2 regions of the Brevundimonas sp. SPF441 genome follow, and region 1 is predicted to be linked to the other one. Evidence: predicted binding sites of a transcription regulator. Region 1 holds the regulator's gene; the other holds the start of a gene.
The links. The regulator HrcA, encoded in region 1, represses chaperone genes, less so after heat shock. The targets are predictions, from matches to a motif close to GTTAGCANTCNNNNNNNNNGANTGCTAAC.
Positions count from the first base shown of each region.

Region 2: groES (co-chaperone GroES) is a predicted target of HrcA. The motif match lies at 4,780-4,808, and genes of this name have one in related genera.

Region 1 is NZ_WJWX01000021.1:865-7,514, reverse strand. Features, by position in the region: gene glmS (glutamine--fructose-6-phosphate transaminase (isomerizing)) at 1-827, opposite strand, end outside; gene glmM (phosphoglucosamine mutase) at 989-2,335, shown strand; gene GGC30_RS11975 (hypothetical protein) at 2,332-2,793, opposite strand; gene rph (ribonuclease PH) at 2,858-3,583, opposite strand; gene hrcA (heat-inducible transcriptional repressor HrcA) at 3,649-4,743, shown strand; gene grpE (nucleotide exchange factor GrpE) at 4,788-5,375, shown strand; partial or broken gene GGC30_RS11955 (S8 family peptidase) at 5,400-6,650, opposite strand, start outside.
Region 2 is NZ_WJWX01000012.1:64,452-71,101, reverse strand. Features, by position in the region: gene GGC30_RS08910 (hydroxymethylglutaryl-CoA lyase) at 1-3, opposite strand, end outside; gene GGC30_RS08905 (glycosyltransferase family 39 protein) at 3-1,697, opposite strand; gene GGC30_RS08900 (glycosyltransferase family 2 protein) at 1,774-2,502, shown strand; gene groL (chaperonin GroEL) at 2,720-4,366, opposite strand; gene groES (co-chaperone GroES) at 4,420-4,707, opposite strand; gene GGC30_RS08885 (hypothetical protein) at 5,006-5,428, shown strand; gene pgi (glucose-6-phosphate isomerase) at 5,489-6,650, opposite strand, start outside.

The DNA of each region.
Region 1 (6,650 bases):
CCGGTTACCAGGTCGAGATATTCCGACAGGGTGTGCTGGACGCTGTCGGGCTGTTCATGGATTTCCTTCTCCATGAAGTGGCGATATTCGCCCTTCTCGACCATGGCCGATGAGGCCGAGACCTGGACGATGGCGCGTTCGACCGGCTTGCCCGCGACGTCGAACATCTGGGCGCCGGCCTTGGTCACGGCGACGTAATCGCCCTCTTCCAGATAGGAAATCTTCTGCGTGAAAGGACCGACCGCGAGCGCATCCGAGCCCAGATACATCTCGTCCTCGCCCCAGCCGACGACCAGAGGGCTGCCGCGTCGCGCGCCCAGGATCAGGTCGTCCGTCCCGTCGATCAGCACCGCCAGCGCATAGGCGCCCGTCAGCCGGTCCAGGGTAATCTTGAAGGCTTCAAGCGGCGCACGACCCGTATTCAGTTCGGCGTCCAGCAGGTGGGCGATGACCTCGGTGTCGGTCTGGCTTTCGAAGACATGGCCTTCGGCGGCCAGTTCGGCCTTCAGCTCGGCGAAGTTCTCGATGATGCCGTTGTGGACCAGGGTGACGCGCCCAGCCTTGTGCGGGTGGGCGTTCTCCGTCGTCGGCGCGCCGTGCGTGGCCCAGCGGGTATGGCCGATGCCGACCGTCGCCGTCATCGGCTCCTCGGCCAGGACGGCTTCCAGATTGCGGATCTTTCCTTTGGCGCGGCGGCGCTCGACCGACCCGTTCACGACTGCGGCGACGCCGGCGGAATCATAGCCGCGGTACTCCAGCCGTTTCAGGCTGTCGATCAGCCGGGGAACGACAGGTCCGTTGCCGGTGACGCCGATGATGCCGCACATGAGCGAAGGCTCCGAGAAGTCAGGAAAAGGGCGCCGCTTTGCACTGGCGGCGATCCGGGGCTAAGCCACACATCAAGCCCCATCGGCCGTCTATGCAATCTTAAGGCGGGCCGCATCAAAAAAGGGGTTTCGGAACGTTACCCGAAACAAAGGACCGCACCTTGGGCGACAGAAAATATTTCGGCACCGACGGCATTCGCGGCCGCGCCAACACCTATCCGATGACGGCCGAGGTCGCGCTGCGCGTGGGTCTGGCCGCAGGGAAACTGTTCCGCACCGACGACGACCGCCGCCATCTTGTGGTGATCGGCAAGGACACGCGCCTGTCCGGCTATACGATTGAGCCGGCCCTGGTCGCCGGTTTCGCTTCGGTCGGAATGGACGTGCGCACCTTCGGTCCCGTCCCGACGCCCGGCGTGGCCATGCTGACCCGGTCGATGCGCGCCGATCTGGGCGTGATGATCTCGGCCTCGCACAACGACTATGCCGACAACGGCATCAAGCTGTTCGGGCCGGACGGTTACAAGCTGTCGGACGAGATCGAGCTGAAGATCGAGGCCATGATGGACCAGAGTCTGGACCAGGGCCTGGCGCCGTCGAACAAACTGGGCCGGGTCAAACGCATCGACGACGCCCAGGCTCGCTATATCGAGATCGCCAAGCAGGCCTTCCCCAAGCGGCTGACGCTGCAAGGGCTGCGCATCGCCGTCGATTGCGCCAACGGCGCCGGCTACAAGGTCGCGCCCACCACCCTGTTCGAACTGGGCGCCGAAGTCTTCCCCGTGGGCGTGACCCCGAATGGCACCAACATCAACGCCGAGTGCGGCTCGACTCATCCGGCGACCCTGGCCGATGCGGTCAAACGCTACCGCGCCGATATCGGCATCGCCCTGGACGGCGACGCCGACCGACTGATCATCTGCGACGAGACGGGTCGGGTCGTGGACGGCGATCAGATCATGGCCCTGGTCGGGCTGGACTGGGCCAGGCGCGGCCTCCTGACCGGCGGGGGCGTGGTGGCCACCGTCATGTCCAACCTGGGGCTGGAGCGAACACTCAAGTCCGAAGGCCTGACGCTGGAGCGGACCAAGGTCGGCGACCGCTATGTCATGGAAAGGATGCGCGAAGGCGGCTTCAACATCGGCGGCGAACAGTCGGGCCACATCATCCTGCACGACCACGCCACCACCGGCGACGGCCTGATGGCGGCGCTGCAGGTGCTGGCCGTCCTGGTCGAATCCGGCAAGCCGATGAGCGAACTGGCCCGCCAGTTCGACCCCGTTCCGCAAAAGCTGGAGAACGTCCGCTTCACCGCCGACAAGCCGCTGGAGACCGACACGGTCAAGGCCGCCATCGCCGAGGCCGAGGCGGCGCTGAACGGCTCGGGCCGCCTGCTGGTGCGGCCGTCGGGCACCGAAAAACTGATCCGCGTCATGGCCGAGGGCGACGACGAGGCGCTGGTCAAGCGGGTGGTGGCCGATGTGGCGGGCGCGGTGCGCTCAGCCTAGGGCTTGCACGCCGCCGGCGGGTCTCCGTCGCGTTCCCACAGTTTGCAGGACCGGTCGATCTCTCCCTGGATCAGGTCGCAGGGGTTGGCGGCGTTGCAGGGCGGGCGGGTCGCCGGGCTGACTTGGGTGCAGCGCTCGACCAGCCGGGCAGAGGCGGCGGCGCCGATGGCTTCGCGGCAGGGGACCTCGCTGATCGGCACCGGCTGAGCGGGCATGTCTGGACCCTCGGGAATGCTGGCCTCAGGGTCCTCGGCCGGTTTGGCGGCTTCCTTCTCCGCAGCCGCCGGCTTGACGGGCGCGGCAGGCGGCGGAGCGTCCGGCGCCAGTGGAACCGCGTCGATGACGTTGCTGCTTGCCGCCGTGTCTCCGGGCGCAGGCTGATCGGCTGGATCAGCGCGGTGACATCCGGCCATCAACAGAACGCAGGCGGCCATTGAAAGCCAGGGGGATCGACGCATCGACTTGTCTCCGGTCAGGACTGACCGAACGAGGATGCCCGTCCGCGCCTCGAGGTGAAACCCCCTATCGCTTCACCGCCGCCAAGGCCGCCTTCTGCAGGGCGAACAGTTCGGTGCAGCCGATCTCGGCCAGCGAGAAGAGCCGGTCGAACTCGGCGCGTGAGAAGCCGCGCTTCTCGCCCGTGGCCTGGACCTCGACGATCTGGCCCGAGCCGGTCAGGACGAAGTTCGAATCCGCCTCGGCCTCGGAATCCTCTTCGTAATCCAGGTCCAGCACCGGCACGCCGTCGCAGACGCCGCACGACACGGCCGCCACCTGATCCGTGATCGGGTCGGCCTTAAGCACGCCCTCGTCGCGCAGATAGTTCAGGGCCAGGCTCATGGCGACCCAGGCGCCGGTGATCGACGCCGTGCGGGTGCCGCCGTCGGCCTGGATGACGTCGCAGTCGATCAACACCTGGCGTTCCCCCAAGGCCTTGAGGTCCACCACGGCGCGCAGGGAGCGGCCGATCAATCGCTGAATCTCTTGCGTGCGGCCCGACTGTTTGCCGGCGGCGGCTTCACGACGCCCGCGCGTGTGGGTGGCGCGGGGCAGCATGCCGTATTCAGCGGTCACCCATCCCTGGCCCGTGTTGCGCATCCAGCCCGGCACCTTGTCCTCGATCGAGGCGGTCACCAGCACCTTGGTGTTGCCGAAGCTGATCAAGCACGAGCCCTCAGCATAACGGTTGACGCCGGTCTCGATGGTCACGGGACGCAGTTGATCGTCGGTGCGTTGCGAATGGCGCATGGGAGGGATCCTGGAAGTCTGACCTTGGAAGCTGTGGCGGCGGTGCTTATCCTGAAACCGTGAGCCTGTATGCCCCGAAAAACCCGCCGTTCGACGCCGGCCAGTCCCTCGCGGGTTTGGCGGGGCTGGATGCGCGGGCGCGCGACATCTTCCGTCGCATCGTGGAATCCTATCTGGAGACCGGTGAGCCGGTCGGGTCGCGGACCCTGTCGCTGGGCGGCATCGCCCTGTCGCCTGCCTCGATCCGCAACACCATGCAGGATCTGACCCTCGCGGGCCTGCTGGCGGCGCCCCACACCTCGGCCGGGCGCATCCCGACCCATGCGGGCCTGCGCCTGTTCGTCGACGGCCTGCTGGAGGTCGGCGACCTGACCAAGGAAGAGCGTCGCGAGATCGACGGCCGGCTCGCCGGGCGCGGCCGGAACTTCGAGTCCGCCTTGGACGAGGCCTCGAACCTGCTGTCCGGTCTGGCCGGCGGCGCGGGCGTCGTCTCCAGCCCGGTCCGTGATTCCGGCGTCAAACATGTCGAGTTCGTCGCCCTGGGCGGGGATCAGGCCCTGGCGGTGATCGTCGCCGACGACGGCACGGTCGAGAACCGGATCATGACCCTGTCGGCCGGCGTCACGCCTTCAACCCTGGTCGAGGCCTCCAACTTCCTGAACGCCCGCCTGCGCGGCCGCCCCTTCGCCGACGCCAAGCGAGAGATGACCCAAGAGTTGGAAATCGCACGGCGTGAACTGGACCAGACGGCCGCCCGCCTGGTCGAGGACGGATTCGCTGCGTGGTCCGGCGGCCAGGATCGCGAGCGGGCCCTGATCGTGCGGGGTCGCGCCAACTTGCTTCAGGACCGGGAAGGCCTAGCCGATCTGGAGCGGGTCCGCGTCCTTTTCGATGATCTGGAGCAGAAGGAACAGCTGATCGGCCTGCTGGACGGCGTCGATGCAGCCCAAGGCGTGCGCATTTTCATCGGCGCCGAGACACGGTTGTTTTCACTTTCGGGTTCCGCCGTGATCGCGGCGCCCTATATGAGCGGCCAACAGCGGGTTCTGGGCGCCATCGGCGTCATAGGCCCCGCAAGACTGAACTACGCCCGTGTCATTCCGTTGGTGGACTATACCGCCCGGGTGCTGGGCCGGATGCTGGACGGGAACGACAAGTGAGCGACAAGCCCCTTAACGACGAACTGAACGACGTGGACGCCGACATGGCCGAAACCAACGCCGAACACGGTCTGGACGCCCATCCGTCAGACGATCTGGCGCCGCTGGACGCCGTGATCGCCGAGCGTGACGAATGGAAGGACCGCGCCTTGCGCGTCGCCGCCGAGATGGAGAATCTGAAGCGCCGTTCGGAGACGCAGCAGAACGACGCCCGCGCCTTCGCCATCCAGCGCTTCGCCAAGGACCTACTGGGCGTCGCCGACAATCTGGAACGCGCCCTGATGGCTGCGCCCAAGGACGCCGAGGGCGCGACCGCCGGTCTGGTGACCGGGTTGGAACTGACGCAGAAGGCCCTGCTGCAGGCCTTCGACGCGAACGGCCTGAAGCGCGTTGCGCCCCAGGCCGGCGAGGCCTTCAACCCGCATCTCCACCAGGCGATGATGGAACAGCCGTCCGAGACCGTGCCCGGTGGATCGGTGATCCAGACCATGCAGTCCGGTTTCGAACTGTTCGGCCGCACCGTGCGCCCCGCAATGGTCGTCGTCGCCGCCAAGGGATCCGGCGCCCAGGCTCCCAACCCCTATGGCGCCGCCCCCGCCGCCGACGGTCAAGCCTTCGACGGAAAGGCCTGATCCGCAGTCGTCAGGCGGCGTCGGTCAGAACTGACGCCGCCAGGCTCCGATCAGGGCGAACTCCGGCGGCGCGTCTGCGACATGGCGCGGCTCGCGGCTGGCGACCGCTTGCAGCGTCATGCTGGACCCATCCCACAGCCGACGTTCGCCACCGAGGATGAAGTCGATCTGGCGGCCGCTGGGCGTCGCCGAGAAGCTGCGGCGCGAGTAGGTCAGCGGATCGAAATATTCGACAGGAACATCCGCCAGCATGGCGGAGAAGGTTCCGCGCTCGATCCTGAGCGGCTGAGCCAGGGTAAAGCTGATCCGGTCACAGATCATCGAACAGCCCGTCAAGAGCCCCAGCCGCCAATTCGAACTGATCGCCGCCTGATCCATCGACAGGAACCGACCCTCGATCCGGGTCGACCCCATCCCCGCCTCGCCAACCAGGCGCAGGCCCGGCCGCAGGGTCCAGTCGCCGCCCAGCGCATAGAAGCTGGTTCGTGACGGCAGGGCGAAGTCGGACCCGCCCGGCAGGAAGGCGCCCAAAGGCCCGAGACGTTCATCCAGGGCGCCGACGCTGAACGACAGACCGCCGTCCGCTCCGCGCCATCCGATCGCCGCGCGACTATAGGTCGAGGCGTCCTGCTCGACACGACGCAGCGGCATCCGGCGATCGCCGCCGCCGCTCTCGCCCGAGACCGTCACCGGGCCGAACCGCATCGCGCCGCGTACGGCGTGATCGGCCTGGGCCAGGGCGGCGAAACCGTCGCCCGCCGCGCCGTTGAACGGCGATGTCGCCCCGCCCTTGCCTTGCCAGACCGAGAAATTCATCCGGCCCGTGGCGACGTCAAGCATCGCCTCCTGACGCGGCTCGTCCCCCATCCAGGGCGCATCATAGAGATCGTAACGAGGCGCGATCGGGTCAGGTCGGGCGCTGGGTTGGGCCGCGATCAGGTTCAATCGACCGCCGCCCGGCAGAGCCAGGCTGGTTGTCGCCGTGGTATTCTGCTCGAACGGCGCCGCCTGATAGGATCGGCTCGGCGCAGTCGGATAGGCGCCGCCCAGTTGGACGGCGAACATCCGATCGTAGGCGTCGTAAAGCACCGTATTCAGCGCCGTCTGCCGACCGAAAGCGTCCCCGAATGCGGCGCCAACGAAGCTGCCCGGTTCGCTCATGCTGACAATGGAACTCCCGTCAGCCATCGGCGTCGAGGTCGTTCCGACCGGTCTGAACGCGCCGGCCATGTCCAGCAGGCCGCGCCCATAGACGATGTCCGTGCCGGGATCGCC
Region 2 (6,650 bases), on a different contig from region 1:
CATCACTCGGCTCCCGCTGCGGCGTTCCCGTTCCCGTTCCCGTTTCGGGGCGGCGGCGCATAGACGGTCAGGCTGACCGGATCGCCCGCCGAATAGTTGTAGCCGTTGACCGTCCCGACCGCGCGACCCGACACGCCCAGACGCGCCGCAGCTGCACGGAAGGCGTCGGCGTCGCGTCCCTCGACGATGGCGGGCCGCCCCTCCGCCAGGGCCTCGGCCGCGCCCTGGGCGTCGGTCAGGTCGGTGTCGCGCCCGGTCAGAAAGACGAAGCTGGGTTCATGGAAGCCGGTGATCGCCACCGGCCCCGGCGTGCGGCCCTGACGCGGGTGCAGATCGGCCGCCTCCAGCGCCTTTTCAAGCTGGGGCGCGATGGCCAGGGGCCGCAGTTGGCGGATCGTGCCCGACAGAGCCGCGTGCGCCACGATCCCGAAGGCCAGCGAGGCCACCAGCGCTGCGACCGGCGCGCGGTTCAGCAGAAGGAAGCCCCCCATCGCCCCCGCCGCCAGCGCCATGACCACCGTCAGCGCCGCCCAGGTCTGGGCCGTCGAGGTGCCGTAGACGGTCAGTCCATAGACGGTGATGGCGATGATCAGCAGAGCCGCGAACGCGCCCAGCACCGCGCCGGTGATCCGCGAGACCTTGCCGATGGGCTGGGCCAGGGCGGCGGCCGCCAGCAGGGCCAGCGCCCCAAACGTCGGCAGGGTGTAGTGCCACAGCTTGGTCGGGGCCAGTTCGAACATCAGCCAGCCCGGGACCAGCCAGCAGACCAGGAACCGGATCGCCGGCTCGGCGCGCCGGCTCCAGCCCGTCGAGACGGCGGCGGGCAACAACAGGGTCGAAGGGAAGAACAGCAGGGGCGCCAGCAGCACGTACATGCCGGGGAAGCCCGAATGGCTTTCGTGCGCGCCGGCGATCTTGGGCGCCAGGTCCCCGCCGATGGCCTCGCGCCAGAAGCCGCCGTCGGTGGCGATAGTGATGGCGATGGCCCACGGCCCGACCATCAGGGCGACCAGCGGCAGGCCCCAACCCCAGCCCAGGCGATAAAGCCATTTGACGTTCCGATCCCAGATCGACAGGGCGATGATCGCCAGGGCCACGACCAGAAACCCGATCGGTCCCTTGATCAGGATCGACAGACCGATCCCGATCCAGAACAACAGCTTGTGCAGCCGGATCGGTCGTTCGCCCGCCTTCGTCGCCATATAGATGCGCGCCAGCGCCGCCATGGCCAGGGTCGTCGCCCCGCACAGCATGGCGTCGGTCTTGGCGATACCCGCCTCGGTCGACAGCAGGAAGGTCGCCCCCATGATGGCCCCGCCGAAGAAGCCGACCCGACTGCCCAGCATGGCCGAGCCCGCCCAGGCGACGGCCCAGGCCGCCAGCATGGCGCCCAGCAGAGACGGGATGCGATAGGGCGCGATTTCGCGGTCCTCCACATCCGAAGTCAGGCCCACGGCGATCGCCTGCATCCAGTAGATGCCGACCGGCTTCTTCCAGCGCGGCTCGTCCTGATAGCGGATGTCGACATAGTCGCCGCTTTCCAGCATCTGGGACGTGGCCTGGGCGAACCGGCTTTCGTCGCGATCCAGCGGCGGCAGCAGCAGCAGGCCCGGCAGGCCGGCGATCAGCGTCAGCAGGGCCGCGAGAACCGGCCCGCGCCAGCCGGCGATGCGGCCATCCAGATCGAAAGTCTTCATTCCAGACTCCTTACACGCGGACCGCGCCGTCGTCAGCCGTCTCCCCTAAGCCGTCGTTATCCTCTATGGAGCGCCGATGACCCCCGAAACGCCCGAAATCTCCGTCGTCGTTCCCGTCCATGACGAGGCGGGCGCCGCCGTGCCTCTGGCGCGCGAGATCGCCGCCGCCTTCGCCGGCCGTTCGTACGAGATGATCTTCGTGGACGATGCGTCCAAGGACGCGACCCTGGCCGAGCTGACGGCCGCCATGGCCGAACTGCCGGCGCTGCGCGTGCTGGCCCACGGGACCAATGCGGGCCAGAGCCGGGCGGTTCGCACCGGCGTCCTGGCCGCGCGGGCGCCAGTCGTGGTGACGATGGACGGCGACGGCCAGAACCCGCCGGCCGATGCGCCCCGCCTGGTCGATGCGCTTCTGTCCGCCCCCGGCGACGTGGGCCTGGTCGGCGGCCGTCGCGCCAAACGTCAGGACACCGAGGCCAAACGCCAGGCCTCGATCTGGGCCAACCGCATCCGACGCAAACTGCTGGGCGACGACGCCGACGACACCGGCTGTGGACTGAAGGCCTTCCGCCGCGACGTCTTCCTGCGCCTGCCCTACTTCGATCATATCCACCGCTACCTGCCGGCGCTGATGATCCGCGAGGGGTTCAAGAACCAGTACCTCGACGTGGACCACCGCCACCGCGAGGTCGGTCGGTCGAAATACACCAACTGGGGCCGCCTGCGCGCCTCGGTCTCGGACCTCTTGGGCGTGATGTGGCTGAAGACGCGGTCCCGCAAGCCGGGCGCGATTTCGGAGTTCTAGAACGCTGTCTCCTCCCCACCTCGTGGGGAGGTGGCGCGATGCCTCTTGCCGTCGTGACGGAGGGGCTGGCGCCGCATCTCCGACATCGGTGGGACTTCAAGAGCCCCTCCACCCCGCTACGCGCGGTCCCCCTCCCCGCTTCGCAGGGAGGAGACATGAAAAAGGGCGGGGTCTTGCGACCCCGCCCTTCTGCATTTCAGCGTCGGTCAGCTTGGACTTAGAAGTCCATGCCGCCCATGCCGCCCATGCCGCCCATGTCGGGGGCCGAGGCTCCGCCCGACTTCTTGGGGGCGTCGGCGACGGCGGCTTCCGTCGTGATCAGGATGCCGGCCACCGAAGCGGCGTCTTGCAGGGCCGTGCGGACGACCTTGGCCGGGTCGATGACGCCCATCTGCACCAGGTCGCCGTACTCTTCGGTCTGGGCGTTGAAGCCGAACGAAGCGTCGCCGTTTTCCAGCACCTTGCCGACCACGATCGAACCTTCGACGCCCGAGTTTTCGGCGATCTGACGGATCGGAGCCTGCAGGGCGCGACGGATGATCGCGATGCCGGCGTTCTGGTCGGCGTTGTCGCCCTTGACGTCGGCCAGGATCTTGGAGGCCTTCAGCAGGGCGATGCCGCCGCCCGGAACGATGCCTTCGTCAGCCGCGGCGCGCGTGGCGTTCAGGGCGTCGTCGACGCGGTCCTTCTTTTCCTTCACTTCGACTTCGGTCGAACCGCCGACGCGGAGAACCGCGACGCCGCCGGCCAGCTTGGCCAGACGTTCCTGCAGTTTTTCCTTGTCGTAGTCGGAGGTGGTGTCTTCGATCTGGCGCTTGATCTGGGCCACGCGGGCTTCGATCTCGTCCTTGCCGCCGACGCCTTCGACGATGGTGGTGTCGTCCTTGGTGATGGTGACCTTCTTGGCCTTGCCGAGCATGTCGATGGTGACGCTCTCAAGCTTGATGCCCAGGTCTTCCGAGATGACCTGGCCGCCCGTCAGGATGGCGATGTCTTCCAGCATGGCCTTGCGGCGATCGCCAAAGCCAGGAGCCTTGACGGCGGCGACGCGCAGGCCGCCACGCAGCTTGTTGACGACCAGGGTCGCCAGGGCTTCGCCTTCGATGTCCTCGGCGATGATCAGCAGCGGACGGCCCGACTGCACCACGGCTTCCAGGATCGGCAGCATGGCTTGCAGCGAGGTCAGCTTCTTCTCGAACAGCAGGATGAGCGGCTCTTCGAGTTGGGCCTCCATCTTGTCGGCGTTGGTGATGAAGTAAGGCGACAGGTAGCCGCGGTCGAACTGCATGCCTTCGACGACGTCGACGGTGGTGTCGGCGGTCTTGGCTTCCTCGACAGTGATGACGCCTTCGTTGCCGACCTTGGCCATGGCCTGGGCGATCAGCTCACCGATTTCCGAGTCGCCGTTGGCCGAGATGGTGCCGACCTGGGCGATTTCCGAGTTGTTGGAGACCGGCTTGGAGTTCGACTTGATCTCTTCCAGCACCAGGCCGACGGCCTTGTCGATGCCGCGCTTCAGATCCATCGGGTTCATGCCGGCGGCGACGGCCTTCAGGCCCTCTTGCACGATGGCTTGAGCCAGAACGGTTGCGGTAGTGGTGCCGTCGCCCGCCTTGTCGTTCGTTTTCGAAGCGACTTCGCGGATCATCTGGGCGCCCATGTTCTCGAAGGCGTCTTCCAGCTCGATCTCTTTGGCGACCGACACGCCGTCCTTGGTCGAGCGCGGAGCGCCGAAGGACTTCTGGATTACGACGTTGCGGCCCTTGGGACCCAGCGTCACCTTGACGGCGTTGGCGAGCACATTGACGCCGCGCAGCATCTTGTCGCGCGCGTCGGTGTTGAAGTGTACGATTTTAGCGGCCATGCGGGCAGCTCCTATCTATATGAATTAATTGAAGAACGTCAGACGTCGGGTGCTTAGGACAGCACGCCCAGGACGTCGGATTCCTTCATGATGATCAGGTCTTCGCCGTCGATCTTCACTTCCGTGCCCGACCACTTGCCGAACAGGATGCGGTCGCCGGCCTTCAGCTCCAGAGCATTGACCTTGCCGGTGTCGTCGCGGGCGCCAGGGCCGACGGAGACGACTTCGCCTTCCTGCGGCTTTTCCTTGGCGGTGTCGGGGATGATGATGCCACCCTTGGTCTTGGATTCTTCTTCAACGCGCTTGACCAGCACGCGGTCGCCGAGCGGACGGAACGCCATCGGACTTCTCCCTTTAAAACCCCCGGATCGGGGCGTTTCTGAAACGGTGTGCGGCGCTCTTGCGATCGCCGTTTTGGCAGCCGACCAGCGAGAGTGCTAACGCGAGCGGGAGTTAGGCAGAGGCAGGGTCATCGTCAAGCGGCGGCGGTGGATCGCCGCGCGAATTCTCTGTGACAAATGAACCGAAAATGAATGCCCGTCTCCAGGGTCGTTCAAACTGGGAGCGATAGAAAGGCCTCAACGCTGGATGCCTTCCCGCCCCGGAAACGCAGATCGGCAAGCCAACAAGGAGACCAAAATGTCCAAGCTGCTGAAGATTACGGCGGTCGCCGCCGCCCCCGTCGTGGCCCTGAGCCTGATGGCCGCTCCAGCTTCCGCGCAATCGCGCGACCGCGACAACACCGGCCGCAACGCCCTGATCGGCGCCGCGGTGGGCGGTCTGGCGGGCGCCATCTATGGCAACGGCGACGGCAGCTACATCGCGGGCGGTGCGCTTGCCGGCGCGGCGCTGGGCGCAGTGGCCTCCAACCGCGGCTCGGGCTGCGAATACTACCGCGGCGGTCAATGCTACCGTAATCAAGGCCACTGGGAGCGCGAGCACGGCATCGACCGCAGCCGCTCGGGCTACGACTACCGCTACGACGGCCGCCGTTACGACTCGCGCTATGACCGCCGCGACTATCGCAACAATCGCGACTACCGCTACGACCGCCGCTGGTAAGCGTTTGACGCTCTAGGTTGATCGGCAGGGCCCGTCCGGCAAGGACGGGCCCTTTTCGCGTCAACCCATCAGACGCGTCATCAGGGCCGCCGTGGACGGATCCAGGTCCGCCGAGGGGCCGCCCGCGTTCACGTCCTTCAGGATCGCCTTGGCCAGGACCTTACCCAGTTCGACGCCCCATTGGTCGAAGCTGTTGATGTCCCAGATCACGCCCTCGACGAAGGTCTTGTGCTCATACAGGGCCAGCAGCGCGCCCAGGGTTTCGGGCGTCAGACGATCCATGACGATGGCCGTCGATGGACGGTTGCCGGTGAAGGTGCGGTGGGACGCCAGGCGCGTCGCCTCCTCCTCCGACAACCCTTGCGCCAACCCTTCGGCCTTGGCCGCCTCGGTCGTCTTGCCCAGCATCAGGGCTTGGCCCTGGGCCAAGGCGTTGGACCACAAAGGCGCTTCTGGGGGCGCCTCCGGCGCGTCCGCATGAGTCTTGGCCACGATCACAAACTCGGCCGGGACGGTCTGCGGTCCCTGGTGGATCTGCTGGAAGAAGGCGTGCTGACCATTGGTGCCCGGCTCGCCGAAGACGACAGGGCAGGTCTGGCGCGTCACCGGCGTGCCGTCGCGATGCACCCGCTTGCCGTTCGACTCCATCTCCAGCTGCTGCAGGAAAGACGGCAGGCGACGCAGGGCGTGGGCGTAGGGCGCCACCGTCCGCGCCGGCCGGTTCAGGCCATCGACGTTGAACACCTGGGCCAAAGCCAGCAGGATCGGGGCGTTTCGCTCCAGCGGGGCCGACACGAAGTGCGCGTCCATCTCCGCCGCGCCCGCCAGCATCCGTTCGAACACGTCCCAGCCCAGGGCGATGCCGCACGACAGGCTGACCGCCGACCACAGCGAATAGCGCCCGCCGACCCAGTCCCGGAAGGCGAATGTCCGGCCGCAGCCGAAGGCCGCCGCCTTGTCCGGCGCCGCCGTCACCCCGATGAAGTGTTTCGTCATCCCCTCGGCCGGCAGCGACGCCGCCAGCCAGGCCTTGGCCGCCTCGGCGTTGGCCAGGGTTTCCTGGGTCGTGAAGGTCTTGGAGACGACCACCACCAGGGTGGTCTCGGGATCGAGGCCGGTCAACGCCTCGGCCATGTCGCGCGGGTCGATATTGGCGACGAAGCGCAGGTCGATGGCTGGGTCCAGCGGGCGCAGAGCGTCCCAGACCACGCGGGGCCCCAGG